2 linked regions of the Constrictibacter sp. MBR-5 genome follow. The protein of the gene in region 1 binds, or shares a complex with, the protein of each later gene. Links are inferred from orthologs where the notes say so. Each region holds a gene or a part of one and is shown in the gene's direction. Other genes may lie near its edges.

Region 1 (3,688 bases):
GGAGGGGCGAACAGATTCATGCTGGCACAGGATACGCGGGCTCCGGTCGTGGCCATGCGAGAACGAGAGGGGTGAGGCGGCTTCGCTCTCTCGCTCTCGTCGAGATCTTCGACAAATGCGGAAAGATCGGACTGTAGCGCGCGAGAGATCCCCCACCGCCTTGAACATCAACATCCCAGGCAAGCCGCCGGTGATCAGGCCAAAGATCGCCCCGGCAGCTTTACCGAGCATGGTGCGGCCTTCGACATCGAGACCCCGTATGATCCCCAACACGCGCTCCCTCGCAACCGCAGCGCCGCAAACTCAGAGGGTCGCACGCTCGATGCTGAGACAACGTTAATCGGCCCCTCCACTTCGAATGGTCCCCTTTTGTTCTTTTTTCCCGCTTTTGCCCCGGCCCTCGCCGCCCTATCTTGCGCAGTCTCGGCACCGTGCTTCGAAGGCGTTCCCCGCCCATGACCTCCAAGACCGACGGCTCCCGGATCGACGGCCCGAAGATCACGGTGCGTGGCGCCCGTGAGCACAATCTGAAGAACGTCGACGTCGAACTGCCGCGCGACAGGCTGGTCGTCGTCACCGGCATGTCCGGCTCCGGCAAGTCGACGCTCGCCTTCGACACGATCTACGCCGAGGGCCAGCGCCGCTATGTCGAGAGCCTGTCGGCCTATGCGCGCCAGTTCCTGGAGCTGATGCACAAGCCCGACATGGACTCCATCGAGGGCCTGTCGCCGGCGATCTCGATCGAGCAGAAGACGACCTCGCGCAACCCGCGCTCGACGGTCGGCACGGTCACCGAGATCCACGACTATATGCGCCTGCTCTGGGCGCGGGTCGGCGTCCCCTACTCCCCCGCCACCGGCCTGCCGATCGAGAGCCAGACCGTCTCGCAGATGGTCGACCGCGTGCTCGCCATGCCGGAGGGCACGCGCCTCTACCTGCTGGCGCCCATCGCGCGCGGCCGCAAGGGCGAGTTCAAGAAGGAACTGGCCGAGCTGCGCCGCAAGGGCTTCCAGCGCGTCAAGGTCGACGGCGCCATGCACGAGATCGAGGAGGCGCCGAACCTCGACAAGAAGCGCAAGCACGACATCGAGGTGGTGGTCGACCGCATCGTCGTCCGCCCCGACATCGCGACGCGCCTCGCCGCGAGCATCGAGACGGCGCTGGAACTGGCCGACGGCATCCTCTTCGCCGAGAACGCCGACGGCGGCGAGATCACCATCTTCTCGGCCAAGTTCGCCTGCCCGGTCTCCGGCTTCACCATCGAGGAGATCGAGCCGCGCCTCTTCTCCTTCAACAACCCCTACGGCGCCTGCCCGGTCTGCAGCGGCCTTGGCTCACAGAAATATGTCGACGCCCAGCTCGTCGTACCGGACGAGCGCCTGTCGCTGCGCGACGGCGCCGTGGCGCCGTGGAAGAATTCGAGCTCGCAATATTACGACCAGACGCTCGACAGCCTCGCCCGGCACTACCGCGCCAGCATGACCACGCCCTGGCGCGACCTGCCGGAGGAGCTGCGCCAGGCCGTCCTGTTCGGCTCGGGCAAGGACCCGGTCGAGATGACCTACAATGACGGCCTGCGCAGCTACACGGTGAACAAGCCGTTCGAGGGCGTCGTGCCGAACCTGGAGCGGCGCTGGAAGGAGACCGACAGCGCCTGGCTGCGCGAGGAGCTGGAGCGCTACCACAGCGCCGCCCCCTGCGAAGCCTGCGGCGGCCACCGCCTCAAGCCCGAGGCGCTGGCGGTGAAGATCGACGGCCGCCACATCGGCGAGGCGAGCGAACTGTCGGTCGCCGACGCCCAGGTCTGGTTCGCCGCCCTGAACGACCGCCTCACGCCGAAACAGCTCGAGATCGGCACGCGCATCCTGAAGGAGATCAACGAGCGGCTCGGCTTCCTCGTCAATGTCGGGCTCGACTATCTCAGTCTCGCCCGCGCCTCGGGCACGCTGTCCGGCGGCGAGAGCCAGCGCATCCGCCTCGCCTCGCAGATCGGCTCCGGCCTGACCGGCGTGCTCTACGTCCTCGACGAACCGTCGATCGGCCTGCACCAGCGCGACAACGAGCGCCTGCTCGCGACCCTGGAGCGGCTGCGCGGCCTCGGCAACACGGTCATCGTGGTCGAGCACGACGAGGACACGATCCGCGCCGCCGACTGGGTGATCGACATGGGCCCCGGCGCCGGCGTCCACGGCGGACAGGTGGTGGCCGAGGGCACGCCCGCCGACATCATGGCCTCGCCGCAGAGCCTGACCGGCCAGTACCTAACCGGCGTGCGCCGGATCGAGGTGCCGGCCGTGCGGCGCAGGGGCGACGGCCGCGCCATCACGGTGCGCGGCGCGCGCGAGCACAATCTGCAGGGTATCGACGCCACCTTCCCGCTCGGCACGCTCACCTGCGTCACAGGCGTATCCGGCGGCGGCAAGTCGACGCTGGTCATCGAGACGCTCTACAAGGCCGTCGCCAAGCGCCTGCACGGCGCGCGCGAGCATCCCGGCGCCCACGACGGCATCGACGGCCTGGAATATATCGACAAGGTCATCGACATCGACCAGTCGCCGATCGGCCGCACGCCGCGCTCCAACCCCGCCACCTATACCGGCGCCTTCACGCCGATCCGCGACTGGTTTGCCGGCATGCCGGAGGCCAAGGCGCGCGGCTACAAGGCCGGCCGCTTCTCCTTCAACGTGAAGGGCGGCCGCTGCGAGGCGTGCCAGGGCGACGGCGTCATCAAGATCGAGATGCACTTCCTGCCCGACGTCTACGTCGAATGCGACGTCTGCAAGGGCAAGCGCTACAACCGCGAGACGCTCGACATCAAGTTCCGCGGCCGTTCGATCGCCGACGTGCTCGACATGACCGTCGACGAGGGCGTCGAGGCGTTCCAGGCCGTCCCGTCGATCCGCGACCGCCTGACCACCTTGCAGCAGGTCGGCCTCGGCTACGTGAAGATCGGCCAGCAGGCGACCACCCTGTCGGGCGGCGAGGCGCAGCGCGTCAAGCTGTCCAAGGAACTCGCCCGCCGCGCCACCGGCCGCACCCTCTACATCCTCGACGAGCCGACCACCGGTCTGCATTTCGAGGACGTGCGCAAGCTGCTGGAGGTGCTGCACACCCTGGTCGAGCAGGGCAACACGGTGCTGGTCATCGAGCACAGCCTGGAGGTCATCAAGACCGCCGACTGGATCGTCGACCTCGGCCCCGAAGGCGGCTCCCGCGGCGGCCGCATCGTGGCCTCGGGCACGCCCGAGGACGTCGCGGCTGTAGCGGAGAGCCACACGGGGCGGTTCCTGGCGCCGTACCTGCGCACGAAGGGGAAGCGCAAGAGGGCGTCCTGAGGGCGCCTACTTCAGCGCCGCCTCGTAGTCCGCCGGCCTGAACCCGACCAGCAGCCGCCCCTTCAGGTCGAGCACCGGCCGCTTGATCATCGAGGGCTGCGCCAGCATCAGGGCCAGCGCCTTGGTCTCGTTCAGATCCGCCTTGTCCGCCTCCGGCAGCTTGCGGAACGTCGTGCCCGCGCGGTTCAGCAGGGTCTCCCAGCCGACCTGCCCGGCCCACCCCTCCAGCGTCGGTCGGTCGATCCCCGCCGTCTTGTAGTCGTGGAAGGCGTAGGCGACGCCCCGCTGGTCGAGCCAGGCGCGGGCCTTCTTCATCGTGTCGCAGTTCTTGATGCCGTAGACCGTCACCGTCA
Region 2 (4,403 bases), on another replicon or contig:
ACGATGCCTGTCGGCAGGTGCCAGCAGAGGTCGACCGCATGTTCGCCCGCGAGCTTCTCCAGCAGCGGGCCGACGCGCGGCCCGACGCCAGGGAGGGCGGTGAGCGGTGCGAAGAGCGGGAAGAGACTTTGCGGGCGCATTCGGGCCGATCCGGGAGCGCGCCTCCTGCTGACAGCGGCGCAGACCGCCTCTATATCCTGTCACACAGCCTGGGAGAACCCGATGGACCAACCGATCGAGATCCGGCGAAAGCGACTGAAGTTTCAGAGCTGGCACAGGGGAACCAAGGAATCGGACCTCATTCTGGGCCGGTTCGCGGACCGGTATCTCGACACGTTCGGCGACGCGGAACTCGACGCCTACGAACAGCTTCTGGACTGTCCGGACCCGGAAATCTTCGACTGGATCAGCGGCCGCGCGGCCGTGCCGGGGAATGTGGAGAGCCCCGTGACGAAGCTCCTGCTGAAGTTCGACATCTCGGCACAAGACATTGATCGATATTGATCTTTCCAAGGCGCGGCGAAGCCGTCTCGGCGGCGCGCCCGAGGGCTATGCGGCACTTCTGATCGTCCGGGCGGCCCAGGCGGCGGGCCGGCCGGTTCTGTTCGTGGCGCGCGACGAGGAGCGGATGGTGCGGCTGCGCGAGGCCGCCGCCTTCTTCGCGCCCGACCTGCCGACCACCGGCTTTTCCGCCTGGGACTGCCTGCCGTACGACCGCGTGTCGCCGAACGGCGAGGTCGTCAGCCGCCGCATCGAGACGCTGTCGCAGCTGGCCGCCCGCGCCGCGCGGGGCGACCACGGGCCGCTGCTGGTCGTGACGACCGTCAATGCCGTCGTGCAGCGTGTCGCGCCGCGCGAGATGTTCCGGGCCGCGCATTTTGCCGTGAAGATGGGCGACCGGCTGGACCTGGACGCGCTGACCGCCTTCCTGGGGCGCAACGGCTATGCGCGCACCGAGACGGTGATGGAGCCGGGCGAGTTCGCAGTGCGCGGCGGGATCGTCGACATCTTCCCGCCGGGTTCCGCCGAGCCGGTGCGGCTCGACCTGTTCGGCGACGAGGTCGACGGCATCCGCAGCTTCGACGCGCTGACGCAGAAGACGACGGCGAAGCGCGACGGCTTCGAACTCATGCCCGTCAGCGAGATCCTGCTCGACGAGGCGTCGATCCAGCGGTTCCGCACCGGCTATCGTGCGCTATTCGGCGCGGTCGCCGGCAACGACCCGCTCTACGAATCGATCAGCGCCGGCCGTCGGCACCCCGGCATGGAGCATTGGCTGGCGCTCTTCCACGACGAGTTGGAGACGCTCTTCGACTATCTGCCCGACGCGCCCGTCATTCTCGACGAGCAGGCCGCGGAGGCGCGCGACGCCCGGCTCGACATGATCGCCGACCATTACGGCGCCCGGCGCTCGATGATGGGCAGCGACAGCGGCGACGGCGTCTATCGCCCGGCGCCGCCGGAGGGGCTCTATCTCGACAAGGCGGAATGGGAGGAGCGCATCGCCTCCCGGCCGGTGCTGGAACTGTCCTCGGCCGTATCCGGCGAGGCCGGCGTCGCCGATGCCGGCGGACGGCCCGCGCCGGACTTCTCCGAAGCGCGCGCCGACCCCAAGGCCAACGTCTTCACCGCGGCGGTCAAGCGCGCGGTGGCCGAGGCGGCGTCCGGCCAGCGCGTGCTCGTCACCGCCTACACCGCCGGTTCCCGGGACCGCCTCGCCAATCTCCTGCGCGAGCACGGCCTGGAGAACCTGCATCCCGCCCAGACATGGCCGGAGGTGCAGGCGCTGCCGGCCGCGGCGACGGCGCTCGCGGTGCTCGACCTGGATCACGGCACCCGCGCGCCGGGCCTGACGATCCTCACCGAGCAGGACATTCTCGGCGAGCGCCTGGGCCGCCGGCCGCGCTCGCGCCGCCGCGCCGAACGCTTCCTCACCGAACTGTCGGAGATCTCGGAGGGCGACCTCGTCGTCCACATCGACCACGGCATCGGCCGCTACGAGGGCCTGGAGACGATCGATGCCGGCGGCGCGCCGCACGACTGTCTGCGCGTCGTCTATGCCGGCAACGACAAGCTGTTTGTGCCTGTCGAGAACATCGAGGTGCTGTCGCGCTACGGCTCCGAGGAGAGCAGCGTCCAGCTCGACAAGCTCGGCGGCGCCCAGTGGCAGGCGCGCAAGGCGAAGCTGAAGCAGCGCATCCGCGACATGGCGGACCAGCTGATCGCCGTCGCCGCGCAGCGCCAGGTGCGGACCGGCGAGACGCTGACGCCGCCGGAAGGCCTCTGGGACGAGTTCTGCGCGCGGTTCCCCTATCCGGAAACCGACGACCAGATGAAGGCGATCGAGGATGTCGTCGACGACTTCGCCTCAGGTCGGCCGATGGATCGGCTGGTCTGCGGCGACGTCGGCTTCGGCAAGACCGAGGTGGCATTGCGTGCCGCCTTCCTGGCCGCGATGGCCGGGCTGCAGGTGGCTGTCGTCGTGCCGACGACGCTGCTCGCCCGCCAGCACTACAAGACCTTCTCCGAGCGCTTCGCCGGCCTGCCGATCCGCGTCGAACAGCTGTCGCGGATGGTTTCCGCCAAGGACGCCACCAAGGTGAAGAAGGGCGTGGCGGACGGGACGGTCGACATCGTGGTCGGCACCCACGCCCTGATCGCCAAGTCGATCCAGTTCAAGAATCTCGGCCTGCTGATCGTCGACGAGGAGCAGCATTTCGGCGTCTCCCATAAGGAGCGCCTTAAGCAGATGCGCGCCGACGTGCACGTGCTGACGCTCACGGCCACCCCGATCCCGCGGACCCTGCAGCTGGCGCTGTCCGGCGTGCGCGAGATGAGCATCATCGCGACGCCGCCCGTCGACCGGCTGGCGGTCCGCACCTTCGTCGGACCGTTCGACCCGCTGATCGTGCGCGAGGCGATCACCCGCGAGCGCTTCCGCGGCGGCCAGATCTTCTACGTCTGCCCGCGCGTCCGCGACCTGGCCGAGGTGGTGGAGGAGATCAAGAAGCTCGTTCCCGACGTGAAGATCGCGGTCGCGCACGGTGGGCTGGCGCCGAGCGAGCTCGAGGCCGTGATGAGCGGCTTCTACGAGCATTCGTTCGACATCCTCGTATCCACCAACATCGTCGAATCCGGCCTGGACATCCCCACGGCCAACACGCTGATCGTGCATCGCGCCGACATGTTCGGCCTCGCGCAGCTCTACCAGCTGCGCGGCCGCATCGGTCGCGGCAAGGTGCGCGCCTACGCCTATCTCACCCTGCCGCCCAAGCGGCAGGTGACCAAGGCGGCGGAGAAGCGGCTGCACGTCATGCAGACGCTGGACGCGCTGGGCGCCGGGTTCACCCTGGCGAGCTACGACCTGGACATCCGCGGTGCCGGCAACCTGCTCGGCGACGAGCAGTCGGGCCACATCCGCGAGGTGGGCATCGAGCTCTACCAGCAGATGCTGGAAGAGGCGGTCACCCAGGCGCGTGAGGGCGACCTGGCGGCCGAGAAGGAAGACGTCTGGTCGCCGCAGATCAACATCGGCAGCTCCGTCCTCATCCCCGACGCCTACGTGACGGACCTCTCGGTGCGCCTCGGTCTCTACCGCCGCGTGGCGTCCCTGGAGGACCGGCGCGAGATCGACGCCTTCGCCGCCGAAATGGTCGACCGTTTCGGACCGCTGCCGCCCGAGGTCGAGAACCTGCTGGAGATCGTCGCGATCAAGCGGCTGTGCCGCATCGCCGGGGTCGAGAAGATCGACGCCGGGCCGAAAGGCACGGTCGTATCGTTCCGCGGCAGCCGCTTCGCCAATCCCGGCGGGCTGATCGACTTCATCACGCGGCAGGCCGGCACGGCGAAGCTGCGCCCGGACCACCGGCTCGTCTACCAGCGCGCCTGGGAAGACGCGAAGCAGCGGCTGAAGGGCGTGAAGAAGCTGCTCCAGGCGCTGGCCTCGATCGCCAAGGCGGCGGAGGCGGAGCCGCCCCGGCGCAAGGCGGCCTCGTAACGGGGCCCTCCCGGACCGGCTGCCCGTGCTACTCGGCGGCCGACCGGTCGCCGCCGTTCAGCGCGAGGTCGAAGACAGGCATGAAATATTCCGGCTCCTGCGCCCCGGAGACGGCGTAGCGGCCGGCCACGATGAACAGCGGGACGCCCTGGACGCCCATCCGTCGGGCGCCCGCGTCCTCCGCCACGACGGCCTCGCGTTCCTCGTCCGTCGCGAGCCACGCCAGCGTCGCCGCGCGGTCCATTCCGGCTTCCGCGGCGATGGCGGCGAGTTCCTCGATGCTGCCGACGTCGCGCCCCTCCTGGAAGTAGGCCCGGAACAGCGCCTCGACGACGGCATCCTGGCAGCCGCTCGCGGCGGCCCGCCGGACCAGGCGATGCGACGCGAGGGTGTTCGGCGTCCGCGG

What was found.
Region 2: the proteins of uvrA (region 1) and mfd are in contact, whole or in part, in a crystal structure (PDB 4DFC), measured with the Escherichia coli proteins. The link is inferred for Constrictibacter sp. MBR-5 from one-to-one orthologs.

Annotation. Positions count from the first base shown.
Region 1 is NZ_JBEPTK010000001.1:585,240-588,927, forward strand. Bases 153-3,535 are described here. They hold uvrA (excinuclease ABC subunit UvrA), read left to right. Parts: upstream 153-455; coding sequence 456-3,335; downstream 3,336-3,535. Other genes in these bases: ABIE65_RS02760 (ArsC family reductase), read right to left, coding at 3,342-3,535. Outside these bases: more of ABIE65_RS02760, read right to left, coding at 3,536-3,688. UniProt on the Escherichia coli protein: The UvrABC repair system catalyzes the recognition and processing of DNA lesions. UvrA is an ATPase and a DNA-binding protein. A damage recognition complex composed of 2 UvrA and 2 UvrB subunits scans DNA for abnormalities.
Region 2 is NZ_JBEPTK010000006.1:171,111-175,513, reverse strand. The notes cover bases 100-4,197. They hold mfd (transcription-repair coupling factor), read left to right. Parts: upstream 100-490; coding sequence 491-3,997; downstream 3,998-4,197. Other genes in these bases: ABIE65_RS14790 (DsbA family oxidoreductase), read right to left, coding at 4,026-4,197; ABIE65_RS14800 (FAD assembly factor SdhE), read left to right, coding at 223-504; recG (ATP-dependent DNA helicase RecG), read right to left, coding at 100-140. Also shown: more of recG, read right to left, coding at 1-99; more of ABIE65_RS14790, read right to left, coding at 4,198-4,403. UniProt on the Escherichia coli protein: Couples transcription and DNA repair by recognizing RNA polymerase (RNAP) stalled at DNA lesions. Mediates ATP-dependent release of RNAP and its truncated transcript from the DNA, and recruitment of nucleotide excision repair machinery to the damaged site.